One region of the Methylophilus sp. DMC14 genome, then DNA from elsewhere that is predicted to be linked to it. Evidence: predicted binding sites of a transcription regulator. Region 1 holds the regulator's gene; the other holds the start of a gene.
What was found. The regulator sigma-54, encoded in region 1, starts transcription at its own class of promoters, with help from an activator protein. The targets are predictions, from matches to a motif close to TGGCACNNTTCCTGCT.

Region 1 (7,385 bases):
TCGCGCAAAAAGCGGCCCAGATACTGACCACTGCGGCCATAGCCGCAGATGATGACATGGTCGCGCAAATCGAGGCTGTGCTCCTGAATAGTCTCCACCACCTTGTAGCTATTTCGCGTATAACTCTTGACCAGTTTGCGCGCAATCCTGCCGTTATATTGAATAATGAATGGCGCCACCAGCATGGAAAGCACGGCCACGGACAGCACCAGCTGTAGGGACTCGCCGTCGATCAAATGCGTTTGCAAGCCCAGGGCCAGCACCACAAAACTGAACTCCCCCGCCTGGCCAAGAATAATGCCGGTACGGACACCCACGCCCATCTCAAAGCCATACAACTTGGTTAAAAAGGCAATCAGGCCAATCTTGAACACCAGGAACAGGGCTAACAGGAAAACAATCAATACAATATGATTGATCAATACGGAAACGTCGAGCAGCATGCCGACGCTGATAAAAAACAGACCCAGCAAGATATCGCGGAAAGGCGCAATATCTGATTCGACCTGATAACGGTATTTGGTCTCAGAAATCAGCATCCCGGCCACAAAGGCCCCCAGCGCAAAGGACAAGCCGACATAGTTGGTGGCTGCCGCCATCAGCAGGGTCACCATCAGCACATTGAGCACAAACAACTCGCGTGAGCGCTGTTTGGCCACCAGCTCAAACCAGAAGTTAAGGATGTTTTTCCCGAACTTGAACAGTAAAAACAGCAGTACAGACGACTTGAACAGCGTCAGCCCCAACACATCCAGCCAATTGTCGCTATGCGAGCCTAGCGTCTGGATCAACACCAGAATCGGAATCACGGCCAGATCCTGGAAAAGCAGCACGCCGATACTGAGACGACCATGTCTGGAGTTAAGGTCTACACGCTCCATCAGAATTTTGGACACAATCGCGGTCGAGGACATGGTGATGGCCGCACCAATGATAAAAGCAGAAGTCAGGCTGAGCCCGGCCACTTTGCCCAGCACCAGACTGGCCAGCAAGGTCAGCACGACCTGTCCGCCCCCTAGCCCGAACAGCGTTTTTCGCATGGCATACAGCTTAGGCAGACTAAACTCGAGACCGATGCTAAACATCAAAAACACGATACCAAACTCGGCCACCTGGCGACCGGACTCTTCATCCTCCAGCAAGCCCAGGGCGTGCGGGCCCAGCACGATGCCGATGACAAAATAGGCCAGCATGGCAGGCAAGCCGAGGATGCGGAACAAGCCCACGGCGAAGACCGAGCTGGTCAGCAGTAATAAAAGATGTATCAGGGAATCAAACATGCAAAGCTCTAACGCATTTATACCAAGCCGGTCAAACAGGGGTTTGATCGCCATCAGCCAGCGCTGAAGGGTCAAGGTCTATTATGAAACGCAATTGTTTCAGGATGATGCATCGTGCCACAAAACTTTGTTTTATGCAAAAAATGTGCCTGAGAATAAAAAAACCGTAAAAAAAGGGTGTTTTACTTTATTGTCAGGCAACTCGCTTGTTATACTTACCCGCCATGATGACAGCAAATTCCGGCATCCATCTTGTTAAAACACCCGATATCGTGTCGCGCGCACGAGGGGTGTTGTTGCACGAAGCCGATGAAATCAGGCATCTGGCAGACCGCATTGGCTCGGCTTTTGAGGCTGCCGTGCATATGATTCTGGCCTGCAAGGGCCGGGTGGTGGTCACGGGCATGGGCAAATCCGGCCATATCGGCGGCAAAATTGCGGCCACCTTGGCCAGTACCGGCACACCGGCGTTTTTCATGCACCCGGCCGAGGCCAGCCACGGCGACTTGGGCATGATTACGGCAGAAGATGTGGTGATCGCGCTGTCCAACTCTGGCGAGAGTGATGAAATTATTAATATTTTGCCGGCGATCCGCCGCATCGGTGCTCGGGTGTTGAGCATCACGGGCAGCGAAGACTCCACCTTGTCACGTGAGTCGGAAGTGCATTTGAGTGCTGCCGTGAGCCATGAGGCTTGCCCACTCGGCTTGGCTCCCACAGCCAGCACGACAGCGGCCTTGGCCCTTGGCGATGCTTTAGCACTCTGCGTGCTCGATTTGCGTGAGTTCACTGCCGAAGACTTCGCCCGTTCGCACCCCGGTGGCAGCTTGGGCAGACGGCTACTGGTGCGCATCAAGGATGTCATGCGCACCGGCGCGGCCGTGCCCCAAATCGATCAACACGCCTCCATTCAGGAAGCCATCACGCAAATTTCACTCAAGGGCATGGGCTTCACGGCTATTGTGGACCACGCGCAACGCCCAATAGGCATTTTTACCGATGGCGATTTGCGCCGCTTGTTTATGCAGGGCAAGAACAATCCACAGGCATCCATTGATACCGTGATGAACAAACAGCCGTATTTGCTGGAGACGAATCAGATGGCGGTTGAAGCAGTTAACATGATGGAGCAGCACAAAATAAATGGCTTTTTGGCAGTAGATGCCCAAGGGCAGTTGGTAGGGGCATTCAATATGCATGACTTATTGAAAGCCAAAGTCGTTTAGCTTAAACAGGCATTAGAATTCAGGCATGCTTAAACACCCCATTTTGTTGCCGATTGCGTTAATGCTGTTGCTGGCGCTGCTGACATTCTGGATTAACCAGAATGTACAAGAGCAAGCACTCAAAATGAACATACTTAATCGCCAAGCGCCGGACTACATGTTGTACAACTTTGTGAGTACCCGCACGGATGCGTCCGGTAATACCAAATATGTGCTGGCGGCCGCAAAAATGCGCCACTTTCCTGCCAATGACTATACAGAATTGCAGCGGCCACGCTTTACCCAGTTTGGCCTGAACAAGCCTTACACGCAAATTTATGGTCAGCAAGGACGTGTTTCCGCCAATGGTAAACTGGTGGAGTTTAGCAAACAGGTCAAGGTGATCCGCCAAGCCTCTGCCACCAAGCCAGAAACACAAATGCAAACCGAGCGGCTTTGGCTGGAGCCGGACACCGAGGTGGCACACACAGACCAGCCGGTGGTCATCCGCCAAAAACCGGCGACAGTGATTACAGGCACGGGCATGCGTTTTGATAACCGGGCTGATACCATGCAATTGTTTAACCGGGTGCATGTGCATTATGAGCGTCCACCCGTCGCCAGCAATTTGGCAAGCCCGGCCCAGGCGTCAAACACAGAACGCCAATGACCGTTGATTATGGAGAAATGAGTTGAACACGCACAAGCCCTTATTTTTAGCGATCTGCATGAGCGTATGGGCGCTATTGTCCATGCCGCTGAGTGTGCTGGCCGAAGAATCTGACCGAGATCAACCGATAGAGCTTGAAGCGGATACCGTGACCGTGAACGATGCTAAAAAAATCAGTATCTACACGGGCAACGTGATTCTTAATCAGGGCACTTTGCAAATCAAGGCGGACAAAATGATCGTACGCGAGGATCAGGACGGCTTTCAACATAGCACCTGTACCGGCAACCCCACCACGTTCAAACAAAAACGTACCGGTAAAGACGAGTGGATGCAAGGCAGTGGTCAACGTATCGAATACAACGCCCGCATGGATAAAGTGCAACTGTATACCAATGCCTGGGTTAAACGTGGTGAAGACATCGTGACCGGGGACTACATCAGCTACGACGCCAACGCCGAGTATGCCGAGGTGATTGGCGGCACCAAAGCCAACCCGAACGGAACGGCTGGCAGCCGCGTCAAGGCCACCATACAGCCTAAAAATAAAACCACACCGCCTGTCATTGACAACAAGCCAACCTCTCAACAGGGATTACGGATGAATCGCTCCTTGCAACTCAAGGTCGAACCTGCCCCTGCCGAAAACACTGGTGAGCAAGGCAAAGAGTAAGCTTAAAGATGGAAACCATGGCAGCAGATCAGAACCATTTGCAGGTTAACCGCCTGAAAAAAACCTATCAGGGCCGTACCGTCGTCAAAAACACGACGCTTGAGTTACGCAGTGGCGAAGTGATCGGCTTGCTGGGTCCCAACGGGGCAGGCAAAACCACCAGCTTTTACATGATTGTAGGGTTGGTTGCGCTGGATGAAGGCAACATTACGCTGAATGGCGCCGACGTGAGCCGCGCGCCCATGCATGAGCGCGCGCGCATGGGCCTGGCTTATCTGCCCCAAGAAGCATCCATTTTCCGCAAGCTCAGCGTAACCGACAACATCCTCGCCATTCTTGAAACCCGTCCCTATACGGAAGAGCAGCGTGAGGCAAGGCTTGAGTCCTTGCTGGATCAATTGCATATCCAGCACATCCGCAACAGTCAGGCCGTCAGCTTGTCTGGTGGCGAACGTCGACGCGTTGAAATTGCGCGCTGCCTGGCCACTGACCCTAAATTTATTTTGCTGGATGAACCGTTCGCCGGGATTGATCCGATTGCCGTGATCGAAATCCAGAAAATCATCCGCTACCTGAGCAGTCAGAATATTGGTATTTTAATCACCGACCACAATGTGCGCGAAACGCTGGACATCTGTGACCGCGCTTATATTGTCAATGAAGGCGCTGTGTTTGCAGCAGGCACGCCCGATGAAATCATTCAGAACGAAGGTGTGCGTGAAGTGTATCTGGGCAAGAATTTTAGGCTGTAATCCGTCATGAAACAGAACCTGCAATTACGTATTTCGCAAAATCTGGCGCTGACGCCGCAGCTGCAGCAATCGATCCGTTTGCTGCAACTTTCCACGCTGGAACTGAACCAGGAACTAGAAACCATCCTGCAGGAAAACCCGTTACTGGAAATGTCAGACGGTGAAGAAGGCGAGTTTGAAGATAACACACCGCCTCCCCCCACTGTAGAAGCTGAGCCGACAGATGCCAGCTCGTTTGACATGGCAACGCAGCAAGAGATCACCGCACCGGCAGAAAGTCTGCGTGAAGACTTGCACGATGAGTTGGGCGGGAGCGAGAGCGACCTGCCCAATTTAAACGAGGAATTCACGCCGCCAGAGTTTGAAGATGATTATGAAGAGTTTGGCAGCACCAGCAACTGGGACGAAGCCGGACGCAATCATCAGGAAGACGAAGACAGTGACTTTTCCAGACAGGAAACCACCAGCATCAGTTTGCGCGAGCATCTGATTGACCAGATACAACTGGCACATTTGTCGCAACGTGACATGAGCCTGGTCAAACTGCTACTGGATAGCATCACTGATGATGGCTATCTGGAGCAAGATCTGCAGGAGATTGTGGAGCACTTGCCACTCGAACTTGAGGTCGAGCTGCTGGAACTGGAAACCGCCCTCAAGCTGATCCAGAATCTGGACCCTGTAGGCGTAGGTGCGCGCGATTTACGCGAGTGCCTGCTCTTGCAACTGACGCGTTTGCCGCAAGAAACGCCACACTTGCAAACCGCCATTGCCATTGCCAAAGACCACCTGGCGCTGCTTGCCAACAAAGACTTTGTCAAACTGCGCAAGGTGCTTGGTTGCGATGAAGCGGTACTCAAGGCGGCGCAGCACCTGATCCGCCAGCAAAACCCCAGACCCGGCAGCGAGTTTTCCAGCTTTAGTCACGATCACTTTATCCAGCACGATGTGGTGGTTAAAAAAATCAAGGGCATTTGGGTCGCCTCCTTAAATGATGGCGTGATCCCCAAACTGCGCATCAACCAGATGTATGCGGACATCCTCAAGCGCAACCGCGAGAGTTCAGGCCAATACCTGCAAAGCCAGATGCAGGAAGCCAAATGGATGATCAAGAATATCCAGCAGCGTTTCTCGACCATTTTGCGCGTGTCGCAAGCCATTGTAGACCGCCAACGCAACTTCTTTGAGCATGGTGAAATAGCCATGCGCCCACTGGTACTGCGTGAAATCGCCGAAGAACTCGACTTGCATGAAAGCACAGTTTCACGTGTCACCACGCATAAGTATATGCTCACACCGCGTGGCGTCTATGAACTCAAATACTTCTTTGGCAGCTCGGTAGCCACAGACGCAGGCGGCTCCTGCTCTGCCACCGCCATCCGAGCCTTGATCAAGCAAATGGTGGCCGAAGAAAACCCGAAAAAGCCTTTGTCGGACAACCAGATCACCGACACACTGGCACAACAAGGCATCGTCGTTGCCCGCCGTACCATAGCCAAATATCGCGAGTCCCTGAATATTCCGCCCGCGAACTTGCGCAAAACGCTCTAAACAAAAAAGGCCGCAGATGCGGCCTTTTTTGTTTCTCAGCTCCGATCACCTGATTGTGATCTTGGCAAATTTACGTTTACCCACCTGTGCGATCACTGTCACACCTTTAGTCAAAGGCAGATTCTTATCATCCACCTTGACGCTGTCGAGCTTGACGCCGCCTTGCTGCACTGCGCGCATGGCTTCACTGGTGCTTTCAACCAGGCCCGCCTGTTTTAACAATTGGCTAATGCCGATGCTGTCGCCTTCAATGGTCACTTCAACTTCGGGCACGTCATCCGGGATGCCGCCTTTGGCACGGGTCTGGAAGTCCTGCAAGGCTTTTTCAGCCGCGGCTTGACCATGGAAACGCGCCACAATTTCTTGGGCAAAGCCGACCTTGATATTGCGGGGGTTTGCGCCACTGGCGACTTGCGCCTTCCATTCGGCAATGGTTTCCAGCGTCGCAAAAGACAGCAAATCAATATAGCGCCACATCAGTTCATCTGAAATCGACATGATCTTGGCAAAAATAGTCTCTGGCGCCTCGCTAATGCCAATGTAGTTACCGAGTGATTTGGACATTTTATTGACGCCATCCAGCCCTTCCAGCAGCGGCATCATCAGCACACATTGCTGCGACTGGCCGGCCTGCTTTTGCAACTCACGCCCCATGAGCAGGTTAAACTTCTGGTCGGTACCACCGAGCTCAAGATCCGCTTGCAGGGCGACCGAATCATATCCTTGCAGTAACGGGTACAGAAACTCGTGAATCGCAATCGGTTGATTACCCTTGAAGCGTTTGGAGAAGTCATCCCGCTCCAGCATGCGGGCCACGGTATTGCTGGCAGCCAGCTTGATCATCCCCGCCGCACCGAGTTCACTTAACCAGTTGGAGTTAAAAACAATCTCGGTTTTGGTGGGATCCAGTATTTTGAAGACTTGTGCGGCATAGGTATCGGCGTTGGCCTTGACCTGCTCCACGGTTAAGGGTGGACGGGTGGCGCTTTTGCCCGTTGGGTCACCAATCATGCCGGTAAAGTCACCGATCAGGAATAAAATCTGATGGCCCAGGTCCTGCAACTGGCGCAATTTATTAATGAGGACGGTATGACCCAGGTGCAAGTCGGGCGCGGTAGGGTCAAAGCCTGCTTTCACACGTAACGGCTTGCCTGTTTTCAGTTTCTCGACCAGCTCCTGCTCGATCAGTAACTCATCTGCACCACGCTTGATAATGGCCAACGCCTTGGCAATTTCTGGGCTCAATGCTGGCAC
Region 2 (7,385 bases), on a different contig from region 1:
AGGCACGGATGATCGCTACAATGATCATAAGTTTACTAGCCGCGCTGGCTTGCTCTATTTGGCAGACAATGGCCTCGCGCCTTATTTCAGCTATTCAGAATCTTTTATCCCCACCACGACGATCAACCCGCAAACAGGCAAAGGCTTTAAACCCGAAACCGGCAAGCAGTATGAGTTCGGTGTGCGCTACCAGCCGCCGGGCAGCAAAAACAGGTACAGTGCGGCATGGTTTGAGTTGGAACGTAACAATATTATTAGTTACGACCCCAACTTTAGCCCCCGGCAAACTGGGCAGATGCAGGTGCGTGGACTGGAGCTCGAAATACAAACACAGCCGATTGAACATATGAACCTGATTACGGCCTATACGTATACGCCCAAGGTTGAAATCACCGCCAGCAGCAACCCGCAACAGATAGGCACGCCTTTACTGGCCACGCCGGAAAACTCGCTCGCCGTGTGGAGTGATTACCGCTTTAATAATGGGTTAAAAGTGGGCTTGGGTGCACGCTATAACGGCTCTACCCGTGGCAATTTTGATTCTGCATCCGAGCGGATTCCATCATATACCTTATGGGATGCCTTGGTCGGGTATGATCTTCAGCACTGGACGCTGGCATTCAATGCGCGCAACCTCACCAACAAAGAATATATCGCCAATTGCGCTTCTGGCAGTTGCTACTATGGCGAGCCACGGCGTGCCATGCTGACAGCGACCTATCGCTGGTAAGCGGTGTGTACTACGAGGCATAGTCTTTTATAAGCCGTTTGCGCAGACTGTGCTAAGCCTCAAAACAAACAGCCCGATCGTTTATCGGGCTGTTTGTTTTTGAATATCCGTTCTGGATTAAATCCAAGGATGGCGCGGTGGATTCACCTTGTTCAAGCTGTAATTGCCGACGGCATGGTATTTCCAGCGTACCGGATCGTGCAGGGTATGGGTACGTGCATTGCGCCAATGGCGGTCGAGGTTATATTCGCCCAAGGTAGAACGGGTCCCGGCCAGTTCAAACAGTTTGCTGCCCGCCAACAAGGCGGTTTCGGTACTCAGCACTTTGGCTTCAGCCACTGCAATTGAGGCTTCGGCCACAGTGTCTTCATTTGGGTTACGCTGCGCTTCGTCTATGTATTCACCCGCGCGTGCCAGTAAAGCCTCGGTGGCGTGCAGGCGAATCTGCAAGTCACCGATGTCTTTGATGGTATGTGGATCTTCGTAGCCGTGTTCGAGGTCGGTATCTATCCATGGCCGGGTGTAGTTGCGTACAAAGTGCAGGGTGTCTTTAAACGCCGCGCGGGCGATGCCGGTATCCACCGCTGCCTGGATAATCTGCGCAATCGGCCCCATGGTGGTCGGCCGGTCAAAGGCCAGATGGTGCGGCAACACATATTCGCTGGGCACAAAAATATTTTCCAGGATGGTCGTGCCGCTGGCGGTGGTGCGTTGGCCAAAGCTGGACCAGTCATCAATAATGGTCAGGCCCTCGGCACCAGCGGGGACAAACGCCACCACGGTGTTGTCGTGCTCATCCTTGGCCACCACTGGCACCCAGTCCGCCAGCAAGGCGCCAGACGAATAGAATTTTTTGCCGTTTAAAAAGTAGCCGCTATTGGTGGGCGTGAGCTTGGTTTTCACGTCATTGACGCTCTTGGTGCCAATTTCGGAGAACGCATTGCCAAAGCGCACCCCTTGCAGCACCAACTCAAAAAAGTATTTCTTCTGAAAGTCTGAGCCATCCAGGCGCAAGCCTTCCACCATATATAAGTGATTCTGCGGAATCTGGCCGACACTTGGGTCGGCTTCGGCCACGGTGGCAATCACCTCTGCCAGGGTTTTGTTGGAAACAAAGGCGCCGCCATATTCTTTGGGCACGGTAATGCCCCACAAGCCACTGCTAGAAAACAAGTCGAGTTCTTGTCGTGGCAGACGGCGTTCCTGGTCGCGCAGGGAGGCTTCTTTAGCGATTTCGCTGGCCACCTGTTTGGCGACGGTCAAGGCTTCTGCGTCACTTTTAATCACATGCGCGGGTTGCCGCGGCAGGTTTACAGGCAAATGCGCAATTTTATTTGCTTGTGCAGTCATAGTCAGTCCTTATTCAAAAAGAGATCAATAAAGGCATGGCGAGCAGGCACCATGCGTCTGCAGTCACTGTTGCATTTAGTGTGCCAATCAATAAAGCATTGAATTTAAAAGAAAATGTAAAAATCCATCTCTGCTGCCGCCTCTATAGAAACAGTTTGCTGCTGAATGACTGCTTTAAAAGCAGCAGCCACTGGAGGGTGGGGTGGGAGCGAACTGCAGCGTGATCGCGCAAAACTGCTGATTTAGCAGCAGTTGATCAGCAACTAGCGCTGGAATCCAACACCTATTAAAAGAGATTTTTTACATAAGTAATTGAAATATAAACATATTATGCTCTGGCATGGATGGTGCTAATACTCTAGCAAGCGAGTCGTTTGCGAGTTTTCGTGCAAACGACATTAGTCACCGATATTTCAGGAGTCATGATGAGCCGTCCTTTAAAAGTCACTGCCGTCTCCGGCAGCTATAAATTACCTTCTAGAACCGCTGCGCTGGTGCAGGCGATCACGCAAAAGTTGGGGCAGCAAATCCCGATTGATCTGCACGTGGTGGAGTTAAGCGAAATCGCCGGCAGCCTGGTCGCTTCCTACGATCCCAAAGCTTTGCCAATCAACGTACAGCAAGATATCCAGGCGATTGAAACCGCCGATTTACTGGTGGTGGCTACGCCTGTGTATCGCGCCTCTTATGGAGGGTTGTTCAAGCATTTGTTTGATCTGGTCAATCTCGAAGCATTGATTGATGTGCCCGTGCTGCTGGCAGCAACCGGCGGCACTGAGCGTCATGCCTTGATCATTGATCATGAGCTGCGCCCATTATTCAGCTTCTTCCAGGCAGTCACGTTGCCGATCGGTGTATATGCCGTTGAAGCGGATTTTGAAAATTATCAAATCAAGAGTGAGGCGGTGAAAGCGCGCATTGATCTAGCGGTAGAGCGTGCCCTGCCTTTGCTCAAACATCGCGAGCTTTTGAGCCAGGAAAAGTTATTAGCCATTTAAATTCAGTGATTTTTGGAGAGATTAAAGATGAGTACAGAAAACATTAAATTTGCCTATTGGGTGCCTAACGTCAGTGGTGGCCTGGTGGTCAGTAACATTGAGCAGCGCACCAGTTGGGATATCGATTACAACCGCAAGCTGGCACAAATTGCCGAAAAAGCCGGATTTGAATATGCATTGAGCCAAATCCGTTTTACAGCGGGGTATGGGGCCGAGTTTCAGCATGAGTCGGTATCTTTTTCGCATGCCTTGCTGGCGGCGACCACCAAACTCAAAGTGATTGCCGCCATTTTGCCTGGCCCCTGGAATCCTGTGTTGGCCGCCAAACAATTGGCGACGATTGATATTCTCACCCAGGGACGGATTGCGGTGAATATTGTCTCCGGCTGGTTCCGCGGGGAGTTTACGGCGATTGGCGAGCATTGGCTGGATCATGACGAGCGCTACCGCCGTTCGCGCGAATTCATTGATGCGCTCAAAGGGATCTGGACCCAGGATAACTTTACTTACAGAGGCGATTTTTACCGCTTTAGTAACTACTCACTCAAACCTAAACCTTTGCAGCAGCCACATCCAGAAATTTTCCAGGGCGGCAGTTCACGTGCTGCGCGCGATAATGCGGCCGCGGTCTCAGACTGGTACTTCACCAACGGTAACACCGTGGAAGGGATCAAGGCCCAAGTGGACGATATTCGCGCCAAGGCCGCGGCCAATAAGCATCACGTCAAGATTGGCGTTAATGCTTTTGTGATTGCCCGCGATACCGAAGAAGAAGCAAAAGCGGTATTGAAGGAAATTATTGATAAAGCCAACCCTGAAGCGGTGAATGCCTTTGGCCATGAAGTGAAAAATGCGGGCGCTGCCAGCCCAGAACGTGAAGGTAACTGGGCGAAGTCGAGCTTTGAAGACCTGGTGCAGTATAACGATGGCTTTAAAACCAATTTGATAGGCACACCCCAGCAAATTGCCGAGCGTATTGTCGCTTTGAAGGCCGTTGGGGTTGATCTGGTATTGGCGGGCTTTTTGCACTTTCAGGAAGAGGTCGCTTATTTTGGTGAAAAAGTGCTGCCATTGGTGCGTGAGCTGGAAGCTAAAACCTTGGCCAAAGCGGCTTAACTGAAACGGCAGGGAACAGGCAATGGCAGAGACTTTACCCCACTTGCTGACGTTGCAAGCCGTGGAGCGGCCGCATCGTGTTGCAATCAGGCATAAACAGCTGGGCCTCTGGCAGCAGGCCTCTTGGCTCGCGGTGCAAGAGGACGTCACAAAGGCCGCGCAGTATTTGCAGCAACAAGGTTTTCGCCAGGGCGACACTTTATTTTTGTTGAGTGATCCGCGGCCCGAGGCCTTGTTGTTGTCACTGGCTGCCCATTGGCTGGGCGGCGTGGCGGCGCCGCTGGACCCGGCTTTTGCGCAACCGCAGTTACTGGATTTATTGCATACCTTGCGGCCGCAATTTGTGTTTGCCGAAGCACAGGCACAGGTGGATCAAGTATTGGCTGCCAAGCCGGATAGCGCCGTGGTGATTTATGCCGATGCGCGCGGCTTGGCCGGATATCAACATCCTGCGCTCGTTAGCTATGCACAGGTGGTGGCGACGCCAGAAATTCAAGTCATTACACCTGCGGTAACAGCCGATGAAATTGCCTTCCGCTTTTACCGTTTGAGTACCGACTATGCGCTGGAATACAGTGAGGTGAGCCATGCCGAACTACTCAGAAATGGCCGTCAACTGGTCACTCAGGAGGCACTGACAGCACATGAAGAGGCCTTGGCCGCTCGCGCATTTGCTGCCAGCGGACATGCCAAATACCTGCTTTCGCCGTGGCTATTGGCGGGCTTTACCCTCAATTTTCCAGAGAATCTGGCGACACGTGACACCGACAGGCGTGAGCTGGGCCCTACGCTGGTGGCAGGCACGGCGACGACTTACCAGCGCCTGTATGCCCTCACCCAATCCCGCTGGCCCTTGCCTGGCAGCTGGCAGCATCGGGTTGTGGCCTGGGCCTTGCGTGTAGCCAAAACCCGGCTGCCGCTGATCGCTGCCTTTGCGCGCTGGCTGGTCATCTTGCCCTTGCAGGATGTGCTGGGTCTGCGGCGCACTCGTGTGCCCTTGCTGGTGGGCGAAGCCTTGTCACCCGAGGCGACACAGTTTTTTGCTGACATTGGCATCCACGTGCGGGCCTGGCCGGAAGCCACTGCCTGGCAAACCAGCCAGTTGCAAGTCATTCCGCATCAGTCACATGAGGCCCATGCCTTTTGGGGATTCTCCAAATGGAAGGCTGCGATATGAGTTCTACCCAAGCTGCACCTAAACCATTGCTGGCCTTAGACGGTATTTCGTTGTCTTTTAAGGGCGTGAAAGCCATCACCAATATCAGTTTTGCCGTGAATGAGGGCGAAATTTGTGCCTTGATTGGGCCGAATGGCGCGGGCAAAAGCTCATTACTCAATGTGATTAATGGCGTTTATAAACCCGATGAAGGCAGCATCCGCTACCAGGATGCGGTACGCAGTGCCATGCATCCGCAATGGGCCGCCAGACGCGGTGTGGCACGCACATTTCAGAATATTGCCCTGTTTAAAGGCATGTCGGTGCTCGACAACGTGCTGACCGGTACCAACCTCAAGGTCAAAAGCAGTTGGCTGGAGCAGGTATTTAATGTGGGCCGCGCGCCTGCGGATGCCTTGTCACAACGGCAGAAAGCAGAGCGTGTGATTGCCTTTCTCAAGTTGCAACCCTGGCGTAACAGCATTGTGGGCAGTTTGCCCTATGGCTTGCAAAAGCGCGTTGAGCTTGCCCGTGCACTGGCTGCCGAGCCTCAACTGCTGTTGCTGGATGAACCGATGGCGGGCATGAACGCCGATGAAAAGGCGGAGATGAGCCGGTTTATCCGTGAAACCAACCGCGAGTTTGGCACCACAATTGTGCTGATTGAGCATGATATCGGCGTGGTGATGACGCTGTCAGACCATGTGGTGGTGCTGGATTATGGCAAGAAGATCGGCGATGGCACGCCGGATGAAGTGCGCGTCAACCCGGAAGTGATTGCCGCCTACCTGGGCACCAAACACTGAGGCAATACAAGGATCAATTGAGATGAGTTTTTTTCTGGAAGTCCTGACTGGTGGCTTGCTGGCGGGTGTCATGTATTCGCTGGTCGCCATCGGCTTTGTGCTGATCTATAAGGCCTCTGGCGTGTTTAATTTTGCCCAGGGGTCTATGGTGCTGTTTGCGGCATTGACCTTTGTCAGCCTGGTCGAACGCGGCGTACCTTTCTGGGGCGCCTTTGTGCTGACCTTGCTGACCATGGCGGTGCTGGCCTGGCTGATTGAATGGCTGGTGTTACGGCCGCTGGTGAACCGGTCGCCAATTACCTTGTTCATGGCGACCCTGGGCCTGAGCTATATCGTTGAGGGGCTGGCGCAAGCCGTGTGGGGCGCACAAGTGCATGCGCTGGAGATTGGCATCAACGACGAGCCGTATGAGGTGTTCGGTATTTTGCTGTCGCAATTTGATTTGTTCGCGGCGGCCATTGCGGGCGGCCTGGTCACACTGCTTGGTGTCCTCTTCAATAAAACCCGCATTGGCATTGCCTTGCGCGCTGTGGCAGATGACCAACTGGCGGCCTTGGCGGTGGGCATCCATCTGCAACGCTTGTGGCTGATTGTATGGGCGGTGGCTGGCTTTGTGGGACTGGTTGCCGGCATGTTGTGGGGTGCACGCGTCGGCGTGCAGTTCTCGTTGTCACTGATTGTACTCAAAGCCTTGCCGGTGCTGATTATTGGCGGATTTACCTCGATTGAAGGTGCGATTGTTGGCGGCTTGATCGTTGGCGCCAGTGAAAAACTGGCCGAGGTCTTCATCGGCCCGCTGATAGGCGGTGGCATTGAAAACTGGTTCCCTTATGTGTTGGCGATGTTGTTTCTGCTGGTCCGGCCCTATGGGTTATTTGGCGACAAAGCGATTGAACGTGTTTAGAAAATAGAGAGCAGGCAGGCGTAGCATGTGGTATCAAGAAACAGGACAATTTATTACCGAGTATAGGCTGGATAAACGGTTTTTCCGCCTCAAGCAGGAGCGTTGGGCGTTTGCGGCCTTACTGGCATTCGCCTTTCTGGTGGTCCCCGCCATTGGCAACGATTACTGGTTTAGCGCGATCCTCATCCCGGTGCTGGTGCTGTCGCTGGCCGGGTTGGGCTTGAATTTACTCACTGGCTATGCGGGCCAGCTCTCCTTGGGCTCTGCGGCCTTTATGGCGGTAGGTGCGTTTGCCACCTACAACTTTCACCTGCGGCTAGAGGGC

Region 2: ACT53C_RS04165 (SfnB family sulfur acquisition oxidoreductase) is a predicted target of sigma-54. The motif match lies at 2,151-2,166, and genes of this name have one in related genera.

The regions. Positions count from the first base shown of each region.
Region 1 is NZ_JBQUZA010000002.1:458,708-466,092, forward strand. Features, by position in the region: gene ACT53C_RS06495 (cation:proton antiporter) at 1-1,280, opposite strand, end outside; gene ACT53C_RS06500 (KpsF/GutQ family sugar-phosphate isomerase) at 1,505-2,506, shown strand; gene lptC (LPS export ABC transporter periplasmic protein LptC) at 2,532-3,155, shown strand; gene lptA (lipopolysaccharide transport periplasmic protein LptA) at 3,214-3,828, shown strand; gene lptB (LPS export ABC transporter ATP-binding protein) at 3,837-4,580, shown strand; gene ACT53C_RS06520 (RNA polymerase factor sigma-54) at 4,587-6,131, shown strand; gene tyrS (tyrosine--tRNA ligase) at 6,177-7,385, opposite strand, start outside.
Region 2 is NZ_JBQUZA010000001.1:858,804-866,188, forward strand. Features, by position in the region: gene ACT53C_RS04160 (TonB-dependent siderophore receptor) at 1-730, shown strand, start outside; gene ACT53C_RS04165 (SfnB family sulfur acquisition oxidoreductase) at 848-2,080, opposite strand; gene msuE (FMN reductase) at 2,467-3,078, shown strand; gene sfnG (dimethylsulfone monooxygenase SfnG) at 3,106-4,194, shown strand; gene ACT53C_RS04180 (AMP-binding protein) at 4,217-5,371, shown strand; gene ACT53C_RS04185 (ABC transporter ATP-binding protein) at 5,368-6,156, shown strand; gene ACT53C_RS04190 (branched-chain amino acid ABC transporter permease) at 6,179-7,060, shown strand; gene ACT53C_RS04195 (branched-chain amino acid ABC transporter permease) at 7,086-7,385, shown strand, end outside.